DNA from 3 places in the Pseudomonas mohnii genome. Region 2 is predicted to be linked to each of the others. Evidence: predicted binding sites of a transcription regulator. Region 2 holds the regulator's gene; each other region holds the start of a gene.

Region 1 (5,083 bases), 520 kb from region 2:
GCTGCAGCATCCTTCATAGATCGCATCGCGGATTTGGCCGTCGGTGACGCCAGTGCAGAGGCAAACATACATAAGTGAAGACCGTCGCTTGTTTATGCTCGAATGCCGTGGATCTTAATGTTAACGAGAATGATTGTCAAAGTGCTTTATGAACGCTTTTCCCGGTACTGACGAACGGTTGCTTCCACCACGGGTGAAACGAAATCCGGCCTGGCGTTTTCAGGCATCGAGGGAAAAACCGTTGAGGACAGGTCAAACACGCAGTGTATGATGGCCGGTCTTTCCGAAACGGGTTTGTGTCACAGGGCTGTCGCCTGAGGGTGGCAGGCTGGCACCAACCTTGTTTTTACGTTTCTACACCAGGAGATATCCAATGAGCGTACTCGTAGGCAAACAAGCCCCTGACTTCACCGTACCGGCCGTACTCGGCAATGGCGAAATCGTTGACAGCTTCACCCTGTCTTCGGCCATCAAAGGCAAATACGGCCTGGTGTTCTTCTACCCGCTGGACTTCACCTTCGTTTGCCCGTCCGAGCTGATCGCTCTGGACCACCGCCTGGCTGACTTCAAGGCGCGCAACGTGGAAGTGGTTGCTGTGTCGATCGACTCGCACTTCACCCACAACGCATGGCGCAACACCCCGGTGAACAACGGCGGTATTGGCCAGGTGGGTTACACCATGGCTGCCGACATCAAGCAGGAAATCATGAAGGCCTACGACGTTCAGTCCGCTGACGGCGTTGCTTTCCGTGGCGCGTTCCTGATCGACGACAAAGGCGTTGTTCGCTCGCAGATCGTCAACGACCTGCCACTGGGCCGTAACATGGAAGAGCTGATCCGTCTGGTCGACGCTCTGCAATTCCACGAAGAGCACGGCGAAGTTTGCCCTGCCAACTGGAAAAAAGGCGACAAAGGCATGAACGCTTCGCCAGAAGGCGTTGCGGCTTACCTGACTGAGCACGCTGCTGCGCTGTAAGGCACGTTCCAGGTACAAAAAAACCGGCCTTCGAGGCCGGTTTTTTTATGGGTGTTTTTTTATGCTTTCTGTAGGAGCGAGCCTGCTAGCGATGAACGCTGGATACCGCAAAGAGCCAGATCCCCCGCGTTATCGTTGACCACTATCGCGAGCAGGTTCGCTCCTACAGGTCAATCGTCGAAATCTTCCCAGCCGCCCATCTGTTTCCAGCGGTTGACGATGCCGCAGAACAGCTCGGCCGTCTTCTCGGTGTCGTAGCGAGCCGAGTGAGCCTCGCGACCATCGAAGTCGATATCGGCTGCCTGACAGGCCTTGGCCAGCACGGTTTGGCCGTAAGCCAGACCGGCCAGGGTCGCGGTATCGAAACTGGAGAACGGGTGAAACGGATTGCGCTTCATGTCCAGGCGCGCAACCGCAGCGTTGAGGAAACCCAAGTCGAAGCTGCTGTTGTGCCCGACCAGGATCGCCCGTTTGCATCCATTGGCCTTGAGGGCCTTGCGTACGCCACGGAAGATGTCGTTCAGGGCTGTTTCTTCACTCACGGCCATGCGCAACGGGTGATCGAGCTTGATCCCGGTGAATTCCAGGGCGGCGGCTTCGATGTTCGCGCCTTCGAACGGCTCGACACGGAAGAAGTAGGTGTGATCCGGGTACACAAACCCCTTTTCATCCATGGCGATGGTGGTCGCGGCAATTTCCAGCAGGGCGTCGGTGGCCGAGTTGAAACCACCGGTTTCTACGTCGACGACAACGGGCAGGTAACCACGAAACCTGGCAGCCATTGGATGACGGGGACCGCCTCCGCCGCCATGACCTTCCTGTTCGTCGTCGAAATGCTCTTCACTCACGCGTGTTCCTCCAGCAGGCGCCAGCGCAGTTTTTCACCGGCGCGCAGCGGGATAACGGTCAGCTCGCCAAACGGCAGGCTGGTGGGGGCGGTCCATTCTTCGCGGACCAGGGTGATGCGATCGGTGTTCGCCGGCAGGCCATAGAAACGCGGGCCGTTGAGGCTGGCGAAGGCTTCCAGCTTGTCCAGCGCATTGCGCTGTTCGAAGGCTTCGGCATACAACTCGATCGCGGCATAGGCGGTGTAGCAGCCAGCGCAGCCACAAGCGGCTTCTTTGGCATGCTGGGCGTGGGGCGCCGAGTCTGTGCCGAGGAAGAACTTCTCGCTGCCGCTGGTGGCGGCGTCGAGCAGGGCTTCCTGGTGCGTATTGCGCTTGAGGATCGGCAGGCAGTAGAAGTGCGGACGAATCCCGCCCACCAGCATGTGGTTGCGGTTGTATAGCAGGTGATGCGCTGTGATGGTCGCGCCCACGTTGGCCGAAGCCGAGTTGACGAACTGCACGGCGTCGGTGGTCGTGATGTGTTCGAACACCACTTTCAGGGTCGGGAAACGCTCGACCACACGGCGCATGTGCTCATCGATGAAGATCTTTTCGCGGTCGAATACATCGACATCGCCACGGGTGACTTCGCCGTGGATCAGCAAGGGCATTCCGACTTCGGCCATGGCCTCCAGTGCGGGAAAGATCTTGTCGATGCTGGTGACGCCAGAGTCCGAGTTGGTGGTCGCGCCGGCCGGGTACAACTTGGCGGCGTGGACGAAACCGCAGGCCTTGGCCTCGCGAATTTCTTCAGGCTGGGTGCGGTCGGTCAGGTACAGGACCATCAGCGGTTCGAAATGGCTGCCGGCCGGGCGAGCAGCGAGAATCCGCTGGCGATAGCCGTCGGCCTCAGCCGCATTACGGACCGGCGGAACCAGGTTGGGCATGATGATGGCGCGACCAAAGGTGCGCGCAACATCCGCAACGGTATTGGTCAACACGGCACCATCGCGAAGATGAATGTGCCAGTCGTCGGGACGCAGCAGGGTCAGGCGGTCGGACATGAGGGGATTCCAGGCGGGTCAAACTGAGGGGAATGCTACCGGAAAAGACTCTTGCAGGCACTCGCTATCAAGTTTTACGGGAAGCTTCCGATATCCAACAGGTATGCCGTAAACATATGTGTGTCGGTCTTTTTGTTGTAGAAGCCAGTGGAGCCTCCCGTGCGCCAGCGTTATTTAGCCTTGCTCAGTGTGTTTGCCAGCCTTCCTGCGATGGCGCTCACTTTCCAGACCCGACTGGAGAGCATCGAGTGGACGGTCGAAGGTGACAAGTTCGAATGCAGACTGACCCAGCCGATCACTGATTTTGGCTCGGGACAATTCGTGCGCCGTGCTGGCGAGCAGGCGACGTTTCGTCTGAATGCCTACAACGCCATGATGGGTGGCGGGTCGGCCACCTTGCTGGCGGCGGCGGCGCCGTGGCAACCGGGGCGGGGCGATATCAACCTGGGTTCGGTGAGAATCGGCAGCGGCAATGTGCTGTTCAACAGTTCGCAGGTGCAGGCGGGGCGATTGATCAGTGGCCTGATGGACGGACGCAGCCCTGTGATCCGGCATTCTTCGGGGGATGGGCGTGTGTCGGAAGTGCGGTTGCTTCCGGTCAAGTTCAGCAAGGCGTTTGCCGACTATCAGGGTTGCGTGGCGAAGTTGTTGCCGCAGAACTTCGAGCAGGTGAAACAATCCGAAGTCGGTTTCCCTGGTGGCGGTATCGACCTGGATGCGGCGGCGAAAGCCAAGCTGCAGGTGATGCTGGAGTACATGAAGGCCGATCCGACGGTCAATCACATCGAGCTCGACGGTCATTCCGACAACAGCGGCAACCGCCTGACCAACCGTGACCTGTCACGGCGCCGGGCCCTGGCGGTCATGGAATTCTTCAAGGCCAATGGCATTCAGGAATCGCAGGTCACCATGCGCTTCCACGGTGAGCGTTACCCACTGGCACCCAATACAAACAATGCCAACCGGGCCAAGAACCGTCGGGTCGCCGTTCGCCTGGAACGCGGAGCTCCGCCAGAGCAGGTGGCCCCGCAAGCCACGAAGCCATCCACATCGGCGACCTCCTGACTCGCCGGTCATCGTCGCGCTCTCGACATAATCTGTCGCTTCGTCGTCATAAGCTGTCGCGCCTCTGTAAATTATCCTGCATGAGCGGTAGACTTCCCGGCTTTCCGTAGAACCCCGTGGAGTGATGGCATGGCGGACGTAAACAAGGTCGTTCTGGCGTATTCCGGCGGCCTGGACACTTCGGTGATCCTCAAGTGGCTGCAGGATACTTATAACTGTGAAGTGGTGACCTTCACCGCTGACCTGGGTCAGGGCGAAGAGGTCGAACCGGCACGCGCCAAGGCTCAGGCCATGGGCGTGAAAGAGATCTACATCGACGACTTACGCGAAGAGTTCGTGCGCGATTTCGTTTTCCCGATGTTCCGCGCCAACACCGTTTACGAAGGCGAGTACCTGCTGGGTACTTCCATCGCTCGTCCGTTGATCGCCAAACGCCTGATCGAAATCGCCAACGAAACCGGCGCAGACGCCATTTCCCACGGCGCCACCGGCAAGGGTAACGACCAGGTTCGTTTCGAACTGGGCGCCTATGCCTTGAAACCAGGTGTGAAAGTGATTGCCCCTTGGCGCGAGTGGGACCTGCTGTCCCGCGAGAAGCTGATGGACTACGCCGAGAAGCATGCAATCCCGATCGAGCGTCACGGCAAGAAGAAATCCCCGTACTCGATGGATGCCAACCTGCTGCACATCTCCTATGAAGGCGGCGTGCTGGAAGACACCTGGACCGAGCACGAAGAAGACATGTGGCGTTGGACCGTCTCCCCGGAGAAGGCGCCTGACAAGCCGCAGTATCTGGAATTGACCTACCGCAACGGCGACATCGTCGCACTGGACGGCGTCGAAATGACCCCGGCTACCGTGCTGGCGACGTTGAACCGTATCGGTGGCGAACACGGCATCGGCCGTCTGGACATCGTCGAGAACCGTTACGTGGGCATGAAGTCCCGTGGCTGCTACGAGACACCTGGCGGCACCATCATGCTGCGCGCCCACCGTGCGATCGAATCGATCACCCTGGACCGCGAAGTGGCTCACCTCAAGGACGAGTTGATGCCGAAGTACGCCAGCCTGATCTACACCGGCTACTGGTGGAGCCCAGAGCGTCTGATGCTGCAGCAGATGATCGACGCTTCCCAGGCTCACGTGAATGG
Region 2 (5,083 bases):
TGTTCGCCGGCTTGCCGTTGACCGCTGCCGAGCCGTTGATCGAACCCACGTATGCCGAACCCCGCCGTCCTGCACCCGCTGCTGCGCCAGCGTCGAGTGGTGTGGACCCGCGGGCGTTGGACTCCATGCGTTTCGAACTCAACAGCTTGCGTGAGCTAATGGAAGTACAGCTCGGCTCCCTGGCCTGGAATCAACTGCAAGGCAGTCGTCCGGATCAGGCGAACCTGTGGCGCCGTTTGCAGCGCATCGGCCTGTCCGGCCCGTTGTCGCGGGATCTGCTGGCGCTGATCACCGATATCGACGAACCCCGTCAGGCCTGGCGCATGCTGCTGGCGCACCTGGCGCGGATGATCGCTACGCCGGAAATGGAGCCGCTGGAAGAGGGCGGCGTGATTGCCATGGTCGGCCCCGCCGGCATGGGCAAGACCACCACCCTGGCCAAGCTGGCCGCCCGTTACGTGCTCAAGTACGGCCCGCAGAACATCGCGCTGGTGAGCATGGACAGCTTCCGCATCGGTGCCCAGGAGCAGCTCAAGACCCTTGGTCGGATTCTCAATGTGTCGGTGACCCATGTCGATCCGGGGCAATCCCTGGTGCAGGCGCTGGATCCCTTGCTGCGCAAGCGCGTGGTGCTGATCGATACCGCCGGCCTACAGGCCAGTGATCCGGCCCTGCGCATGCAGCTCGAAAGCCTGGCCGGTCGGGGCATCAAATCGAAAAATTATCTGGTTCTGGCAACCACCAGCCAGAAACAGGTTCTAACCGCCGCTTATCACAGTTACAAGCGCTGCGGGCTCGCCGGCTGCATCCTGACTAAACTGGATGAAACGGCCAGTCTGGGCGAGGTGTTGAGCCTGGCCATCAGTCATGAACTGCCGGTGGCCTACCTGACCGATGGCCCGCGGATTCCGGATGATGTGCATCTGCCGCGTCGTCATCAGTTGGTCAGTCGCGCCGTTAGCGTGCAAATGCAGGAAGAACCCAGCGAAGAAGCCATGGCTGACATGTTCGCTGACATCTACCACAGTCCGACAAAGCAGGTTGGCTGAGGTAAAAATGAATAGTTTTTGTACCTACATCGATGGTCTGCCATGCATTGTTCCGGTTGAGAACGCGCAGCCAGTAATGTGGCCTCCGTCTATGCAAGACAAGGTAAAGAAATAACATGGGCAGCATGCATCCCGTACAGGTGATCGCGGTGACCGGCGGCAAAGGTGGCGTCGGGAAGACTAACGTGTCAGTGAACTTGTCCCTGGCTTTAGCTGAGCTTGGCCGTCGCGTCATGCTGCTGGACGCCGACCTGGGGCTGGCGAACGTCGACGTTCTCCTGGGCCTGACACCCAAACGTACCCTGGCCGACGTAATCGAAGGCCGCTGCGAGCTGCGTGACGTCCTGTTGCAGGGGCCGGGCGGCATCCGCATCGTGCCGGCCGCGTCCGGCACCCAGAGCATGGTTCATCTGAGTCCGGCGCAACACGCCGGCCTGATCCAGGCCTTCAGCGACATCGGCGACAACCTCGACGTACTGGTGATCGACACCGCTGCGGGTATTGGTGACTCGGTAGTCAGTTTTGTTCGCGCGGCGCAGGAAGTCTTGCTGGTGGTCTGCGATGAGCCGACTTCGATCACCGACGCCTACGCCTTGATCAAATTGCTCAACCGCGATTACGGCATGAACCGTTTCCGGGTCCTGGCCAACATGGCGCAGAGCCCGCAGGAAGGCCGCAATCTGTTCGCCAAACTGACCAAGGTCACGGATCGCTTTCTCGACGTCGCCCTGCAATATGTCGGTGCCGTGCCTTACGACGAAAGCGTACGCAAGGCGGTACAGAAGCAACGTGCCGTCTACGAAGCGTTCCCGCGCTCCAAGTGCTCGCTGGCGTTCAAGGCTATAGCCCAAAAAGTCGACACCTGGCCGCTGCCTGCCAACCCGCGCGGACACCTGGAGTTTTTCGTTGAGCGCCTCGTGCAACAAACGGCAGGACCCGTGCTATGACCGCCAGCGGTTACAACCTTTACAAGAAGTCGGCACGTGATGCGCAGTACGAGTTGATCGAGCGTTACGCGCCACTGGTTAAACGCATTGCCTACCATTTGCTGGCGCGTCTGCCGGCCAGTGTCCAGGTCGAAGACCTGATCCAGGCCGGGATGATCGGCCTGCTGGAAGTGTCGGCCAAATACGACGCCAGCAAAGGCGCGAGTTTCGAAACGTACGCGGGCATACGAATCCGCGGCGCCATGCTCGATGAAGTGCGCAAGGGGGACTGGGCGCCTCGTTCGGTTCACCGCAACACGCGCATGGTCAGCGACGCAATTCGCTCGATTGAAGCTAAAACCGGCCGTGACGCTAAAGATCACGAAGTTGCGGCCGAACTCCAATTGAGTCTCGATGATTATTACGGGATTTTGAACGACACCCTGGGCAGCCGGTTGTTCAGCTTCGACGATCTGTTGCAGGACGGCGAACACGAAGGGCTGCACGAGGATGGCGCGAGTGCTCATCTCGAGCCGTCACGCGATCTGGAAGATGAACGCTTCCAGGCGGCGCTGGCGGATGCGATTGCCAATTTGCCGGAGCGCGAGCGACTGGTGTTGGCGCTGTACTACGACGAAGAGTTGAATCTCAAGGAAATCGGTGAGGTCCTGGGGGTTAGCGAATCTCGGGTCAGCCAGTTACACAGCCAGTGCGCGGCCCGCTTGCGGGGGCGTTTGGGAGAGTGGCGAGCGCGCTGAAGGCAGTGTGGGGGCACTGCGACGTGACTGGTGGGGTATTAACCGCGCCGGTCTCGATCCGTTGTACTCCGGACTGTTATTAAGTGCTTTGCCAGATTGATTGAAATGGCGCGTCCAGGTGCTGGGCGCGTTTTAGTCTGCTTGGAGGTCGAATTGGACAAGAACATGAAAATCCTCATCGTTGATGACTTCTCAACGATGCGGCGGATCATAAAAAACCTGTTGCGTGACCTTGGGTTCACCAACACGGTCGAGGCCGACGATGGCACTACTGCCATTCCGGTTCTCAACAGCGGGAGCATCGACTTTCTGGTGACGGACTGGAACATGCCTGGCATGACCGGTATTGATCTGCTGCGCCACGTGCGTGCCGATGAAAAACTCAAGCATCTGCCAGTGTTGATGGTGACCGCTGAAGCCAAGCGCGAGCAGATCATCGAAGCGGCCCAGGCGGGCGTTAACGGCTATGTGGTCAAACCCTTCACGGCCCAGGCGTTGAAAGAAAAAATCGAGAAGATTTTCGAACGCATTGGTTGAACTGCGCCACGGGGGAGCTATGGGACATAACGAATCATCGCAGGGCGATTTCGAATCGACCCTGAAAAAACACGCCGTCGAACTGGTCGCGAGCCTTGAAAAAGGCAGGTTCGGCGATGCTGTGCAATTGATCCATGAGCTCAACCAGACCCGTGACCGCGGCCTGTACCAGGAAGTGGGCAAGCTCACCCGCGAGCTGCATAGTGCGATCGTCAATTTCCAGATTGACCCGCACATGCCGCAAGCCGAGGAGGTGTCACAGATCACCGACGCCACCGAGCGTCTGGGTTATGTGGTCAAGCTGACCGAGGCCGCAGCCAACCGCACCATGGACCTGGTGGAAACCGCCACGCCGCTGGTCAACAGCCTGGCTGATGAAGCCCAGGCCTTGAGCACGGACTGGGGGCGGTTCATGCGTCGCGAAGTCGGGGCTGAAGAGTTCCGCGAGCTGGCCCGGCGAGTCGACGGGTTCCTGTCGCGCAGCAGCGCAGACAACCGCGCGGTGTCGAGCAACCTGAACGACATCCTGCTTGCCCAGGATTACCAGGACCTCACCGGTCAGGTGATCAAGCGTGTGACCCTTCTGGTCACCGAAGTCGAAAGCAACCTGCTCAAGCTCGTGCTCATGGCCAGTCAGGTGGACCGCTTCGCGGGCATCGAACATGACCGTGAAGCGATGCTTGCAGAAAAAGATCCACAAAAACATCTCTCTCAGGGTGAAGGTCCGCAGATTCATGCCGATAAAAGAGAAGACGTTGTGTCCGGTCAGGACGATGTGGACGATTTGTTATCCAGCCTGGGATTTTAGCGTTTTAGAATTTTAGGTTTTTTGGGTTTTTAGACCTGTAGGAGCACCCCCTTAATGAGCTTCGGCGCCGATGAAGAGATCCTTCAGGATTTCCTGGTTGAGGCCGGCGAGATTCTAGAGCAACTGTCCGAGCAACTGGTCGAGCTGGAAAGCCGGCCGGATGATGCGGACTTGCTCAATGCAATTTTTCGCGGTTTTCACACTGTAAAAGGGGGCGCCGGCTTCCTTCAGCTCAATGAGCTGGTGGAGTGCTGTCACATCGCCGAGAACGTGTTCGACATCCTGCGCAAGGGCGAGCGTCGCGTTGACTCGGAATTGATGGACGTGGTTCTCGAAGCACTGGACGCGGTGAACGGCATGTTCGGCGAAGTCCGCGAGCGCAGTCCGATCACGGCGGCCACACCCGAATTGCTTGCGGCGCTGGCCCGTCTGGCCGAGCCGCAAACCGCTGACGAGGCGGCTCCTGCGCCCGCAGTTGAAGTGGTGCAAGAGCCTGTTGCCGAAAGCGACTCGGGCGACATCACCGACAACGAATTCGAACAACTGCTGGACTCGCTGAATGCCGTCAAGGCCCAGGCTGAAGCGCCAGCAGCTGCTCCAGTACCGGACGGCGCTGCCGCCGCCAGTGACGAAATCACCGATGCCGAGTTCGAGTCGTTGCTCGATCAACTGCACGGTAAAGGTCAGTTCGCCGTCGATGCGGTGGCGACGCCTGCTGCGCCCACGGAACCGCAAGCCCCGAAAGAGGCGGGCGACAGCTCCGATATCACCGACGACGAATTCGAAGCCTTGCTCGATCAGCTGCACGGCAAGGGCAACTTTGCTGTCGATGCGCTGGAGTCGGCCATCGCTTCGGTGCCAACGCCAGCAGCGCCAAACGCCGCGGTGGCGGGCAGCGATCTGATCAGCGATCACGAGTTCGAATCGCTGCTCGACGAATTGCACGGCAAAGGCAAGTTCACTGAAGTCGGTACTGCTACCGGCGCCAGTGCTTCGGTGGCGACG
Region 3 (5,083 bases), 280 kb from region 2:
GACGGGCTGGCTGACTTGCCGTTGGCCGACCGCGCGACCATCGCCAACATGGCCCCGGAATACGGCGCCACCTGCGGTTTCTTCCCGGTGGACGAGGTGACGCTGGAGTATCTGCGTCTGTCCGGCCGCCCCCTCTCGACCGTCAAATTGGTCGAGGCCTACAGCAAGGCGCAGGGCCTGTGGCGCCTGCCGGGCAAAGAACCCGTATTCACCGACAGCCTCGCGCTGGACATGGGCAGCGTCGAAGCCAGCCTCGCCGGGCCGAAACGCCCGCAAGACCGCGTGTCGCTGCCGAACGTCGCGCAAGCGTTCAGCGATTTCCTCGGCGTCCAGCTCAAACCCACCAGCAAGGAAGAAGGCCGCCTCGAAAGCGAGGGCGGTGGCGGTGTGGCCGTGGGCAATGCGGACATGGCCGGCGAAGCGGACTATGAATACGAAGGCCAGACCCATCGGCTGAAAAACGGCGCGGTGGTGATTGCCGCGATCACCTCCTGCACCAACACCTCCAATCCGAGCGTCATGATGGCCGCCGGGCTGGTGGCGAAAAAAGCCGTGGAAAGAGGCCTGCAACGCAAACCCTGGGTGAAAAGCTCGCTGGCTCCTGGCTCGAAAGTGGTCACCGACTACTACAAGGCAGCCGGGCTCACGCAGTATCTGGATCAACTGGGTTTCGCCCTGGTCGGCTACGGCTGCACCACCTGCATCGGCAACTCCGGGCCGCTGTCGGAACCGATCGAAAAAGCCATCCAGCAGGCCGACCTGACCGTGGCCTCGGTGCTCTCGGGCAACCGCAACTTTGAGGGCCGGGTGCATCCGCTGGTGAAAACCAACTGGCTGGCCTCCCCACCGCTGGTGGTCGCCTATGCATTGGCGGGCACCGTGCGCATCGACCTCAGCACCGAGCCGCTGGGCAAAGACCAACACGGCAACCTGGTGTACCTGCGCGATATCTGGCCGAGCAGCAAGGAAATCGCCGAAGCCGTGGAGCAAGTCAACACCGCGATGTTCCACAAGGAGTACGCCGAAGTGTTCGCCGGCGACGAGCAGTGGCAAGCCATCGAAGTGCCGCAGGCCGCGACTTACGTCTGGCAGGCGGATTCGACCTACATCCAGCATCCACCGTTCTTCGATGACATCGGCGGGCCGCCCCCCGTGGTCAAGGACATTGCCGGCGCCCGCGTCCTCGCGCTGCTGGGCGATTCGGTGACCACCGACCACATTTCCCCGGCCGGCAACATCAAGGCCGACAGCCCGGCGGGGCGCTATCTGCGCGAGAAAGGCGTGGAGCCACGGGACTTCAACTCCTACGGTTCGCGGCGCGGCAACCATGAAGTGATGATGCGCGGCACCTTCGCCAATATTCGTATTCGCAACGAAATGCTCGGCGGCGAAGAAGGTGGCAACACCCTCTATATACCGACCGGCGAGAAACTGGCGATCTACGACGCGGCGATGCGCTATCAAGCCTCGGGCACGCCGCTGGTGGTGATCGCAGGGCAAGAATACGGCACCGGGTCGAGCCGGGACTGGGCGGCCAAGGGCACTAATCTGCTGGGGGTCAAAGCGGTCATCGCCGAAAGCTTCGAGCGTATTCACCGCTCCAATCTGGTGGGAATGGGCGTGCTGCCGCTGCAGTTCAAACTCGATCAAAATCGCAAAAGCCTGAACCTGACCGGCAAGGAAACCCTGGACATCCAGGGTCTGACCGGCGTCGAGCTGACGCCACGGATGAACCTGAACCTGGTCATCACCCGTGAAGACGGCAAGAGCGAGAAAATCGAGGTGCTGTGCCGAATCGATACGCTGAACGAAGTGGAATACTTCAAGTCGGGAGGGATCTTGCATTACGTGTTGCGCCAGTTGATTGCCTCATGACGGCGTGCTGACAAAGACACCGCCTTCGGGCGGTGTTTTTTTGGGATCACAAAAATCCATGTGCAAGCTTGCTCGCGATGACGGTGTACCATTCATGGACGATGATGAATGACCCTCTGCTATCGCGAGCAAGCTCGCTCCTGCACCGGAGATGGGGTCACCCCACAGCACGTCAGACACAAGGACTTGCAATGCTCGCCCTGCCATGGACATTTCTGGCCCTGCTCTCCCTCGGCTACGGCATGGCCCTGGCCTATGGTCACCTCGGCTGGTTCGCCGGAATCTCCGTCGCGTTGTTGCTGATGGCCGCTTTCGCCGCTCGCCAGCAAACAATTCAGTTCGGCCGCTACCTCGGCCACGGCCTGTTCATCTTTCTGGCCCTGGCACTGGCGCTGCACTGGCTGCCCGGTTTCTACAATGGTCGCGTTATCGCCCCCCAGCGCTTCACCGACGACGCCTTGCCGTTTTCCATGTACCTGAATCTGGACAAACCCCTGATCGGTTTCTGGCTGTTGTTGGTGTGCCCATGGATTGTCGGCCAGCGGTCGTTGCGAGTGTCCCTGTATGCCACCGCGCTGGCGTTGACCTTGAGTGCGGTGCTGGCACTGGGTGGCGCGCTGTTGCTGGGCGTCATCGCTTGGGCGCCGAAATGGCCGGACCAGGCCTGGATCTGGCTGCTCAACAACTTGCTACTGGTAACACTGGTCGAAGAAGCACTCTTTCGCGGCTATATACAGGGTGGCCTGAACCGTTGCCTGAAAAACCTGGCTTATGGCGAAAACCTCGCCCTGCTGCTCACCTCACTGCTGTTCGGCCTGGCGCATGCCGGTGCGGGCTGGCAATGGGTACTGCTGGCGAGCCTGGCCGGCGTCGGTTATGGTCTGGCCTACCGTTTTGGCGGACTGTCTGCCGCCATCGCCACCCACTTCGGTTTGAACCTGCTGCACTTCGGACTGTTCACCTATCCAATGCTCACGGGCTGACGCATGGGTCATTTTGCGACGCGCCACCGATAATCGAAAAATCGTCTCAACAAATGGCCATGGGTGCCGATACAGCACTTGAAAGCCTTGCGGATAAAAAAAGCCATGCGTAACAACCAACCAATTACACAACGCGAACGGACCTTTCCAGCTCAGCAACGGTTGATTTCCACCACTGATGCCAAAGGCCTGATCACCTACTGCAACGACGACTTCGTCGACATCAGCGGGTTTTCTCAGGAAGAACTGATCCGTGCCCCGCACAACCTGGTGCGTCACCCCGACGTCCCGGCCGCGGTGTTCTCGCACATGTGGGCAACACTGAAACAAGGCTTGCCATGGATGGGTATCGTCAAGAATCGCTGCAAGAGCGGTGATCACTACTGGGTCAACGCCTATGTGACACCGATCTTCGAAGGCAATCAGGTGATCGGTTACGAGTCGGTGCGGGTCAAGCCCACCGCCGAGCAGATCCGCCGTGCCGAAGCGCTTTACCAGCGCATCAATCAGGGCAAGTCGGCCATTCCTTCCTCCGATAAATGGTTGCCGATACTGCAGGACTGGTTGCCGTTCATCCTGGTCAGCCAACTGAGTTTCATGATTGGCGCCACGCTGAACTCCCACTGGGGGTTTGCCCTGGCCGCCGGTCTCTCGGTGCCGCTGGGCCTGATGGGCCTGAGCTGGCAACAACGCGGGATCAAGCGCTTGCTGCGACTGGCCGAGCAGACCACGTCCGACCCGCTGATCGCGCAGATGTATACCGACAGCAGCGGTGCCCAGGCACGCCTGGAGATGTCGATCCTCAGCCAGGAAGCCCGCCTGAAAACCTGCCTGACCCGCCTGCAGGACACCGCCGAGCACCTGACCGACCAGGCGAAACAATCCGACACCCTGGCCCACAACAGTTCCTCGGGCCTGGAGCGCCAGCGCGTCGAAACCGAGCAGGTGGCCACCGCCGTCAATGAGATGGCCGCCACCACCCAGGAAGTCGCCAGCCACGTGCAACGCACCGCCGACGCTACCCAGGAAGCCAATCGCCTGACCAGTCGCGGCCGTGACATCGCCGGGGAAACCCGCGAAGCCATTCAGCGCCTGTCGGTGGTGGTCGGGGAAACCGGACAGACCGTGACCCAACTGGCCAAGGACAGCGACGAAATCGGCGGCGTGGTCGACGTAATCAAAGGCATCGCCGACCAGACCAACCTGCTGGCACTCAACGCTGCCATCGAAGCGGCCCGCGCCGGTGAGATGGGTCGCGGTTTTGCAGTGGTGGCCGATGAAGTACGCCAATTGGCGCAACGCACCAGCGAATCCACCGGGCAGATTCACGCCCTGATCGCCAAGCTCCAGCAAACGGCCAGCACAGCGGTGCAGACCATGGAAGCCGGGCATCGTCAGGCTGAAGAAGGCGTGGCGCGGGTACTGGAAGCGGATCAGGCCTTGGTCGGCATCAGCGAAGCGGTGGCCAACATCACGGACATGACCACCCAGATCGCTGCCGCGACCGAAGAGCAAAGCTCGGTCGCCGAGGAGATCAGCCGCAACATCAGCAACATTTCCATCCTCGCTGACCAGACCTCGGAACAGGCTCAGAACTCGGCGCTGCTGAGTGAAGAGCTGACCAAAACCGCGAATACCCAGTATTCGTTGGTGGAGCGGTTCAACCGCTGATTGCTGCTGGAAAAACAAAACCCGGATCGCGAAAGCTTCCGGGTTTTTTTGAGCCTGTGAACGGGATGCCGCCTGGCAGTCCCTCATCGCGAGCAAGCTGCTTCCACAGGGCTTCGCGTGGTTCAGCCCATCAAGCCACACAACCCATCACTGTGTGAGCGAGCCCGCTCGCGATGGGATCATCACAACCTCAGCAAAACCTCATTGAAGGAATGAAGCCACCTTCTGCGCTGCTGCCGCCAAGTGCTGCTCATGGCTAAACCCCGAAGCCTTCAACGGCTTCAAGTCGTGATCCCCCGCCACCAGCCAGAACACCTCGATGCTCGGCGATAACACATACCCCTCGACCGCCTCGCGATTGCCCAGCGCATCCCGTTCGCCCTGCACGATCAGCGTCCGCGCCTTCAACCCCGCCAGATGCTCTACTCGCGGTTTCTCCGGCTTGCCCACCGCATAAAACGGATAGCCCAGGCACACCAACGCATCAGCACCCATTTCATCCGCCAGCAAACTGGCCATCCGCCCGCCCATGGACTTGCCGCCGATGGCCAGGC

The links. Region 2 encodes FliA, which starts transcription of late flagellar genes. Its sites were predicted from a motif close to CTAAAGTTTNNNNNNNNNNNGCCGNTAA; they were not measured.
Region 1: a site for FliA is predicted at 2,934-2,961, ahead of BLV61_RS10660 (flagellar protein MotY). Genes of this name have one in related genera too.
Region 3: a site for FliA is predicted at 2,904-2,931, ahead of BLV61_RS06935 (methyl-accepting chemotaxis protein). Genes of this name have one in related genera too.

The regions. Positions count from the first base shown of each region.
Region 1 covers NZ_FNRV01000001.1:2,274,214-2,279,296, reverse strand. The annotation lists gene BLV61_RS10680 (bacterioferritin-associated ferredoxin) at 1-72, opposite strand, end outside; gene BLV61_RS10675 (peroxiredoxin) at 374-976, shown strand; gene rnt (ribonuclease T) at 1,147-1,824, opposite strand; gene pyrC (dihydroorotase) at 1,821-2,867, opposite strand; gene BLV61_RS10660 (flagellar protein MotY) at 3,027-3,932, shown strand; gene BLV61_RS10655 (argininosuccinate synthase) at 4,062-5,083, shown strand, end outside.
Region 2 covers NZ_FNRV01000001.1:1,754,345-1,759,427, reverse strand. The annotation lists gene flhF (flagellar biosynthesis GTPase FlhF) at 1-1,049, shown strand, start outside; gene fleN (flagellar synthesis regulator FleN) at 1,166-1,996, shown strand; gene fliA (RNA polymerase sigma factor FliA) at 1,993-2,733, shown strand; gene BLV61_RS08280 (chemotaxis response regulator CheY) at 2,899-3,270, shown strand; gene BLV61_RS08275 (protein phosphatase CheZ) at 3,290-4,078, shown strand; gene BLV61_RS08270 (chemotaxis protein CheA) at 4,133-5,083, shown strand, end outside.
Region 3 covers NZ_FNRV01000001.1:1,471,040-1,476,122, forward strand. The annotation lists gene acnA (aconitate hydratase AcnA) at 1-1,875, shown strand, start outside; gene BLV61_RS06930 (CPBP family glutamic-type intramembrane protease) at 2,067-2,858, shown strand; gene BLV61_RS06935 (methyl-accepting chemotaxis protein) at 2,964-4,529, shown strand; gene BLV61_RS06940 (alpha/beta family hydrolase) at 4,731-5,083, opposite strand, start outside.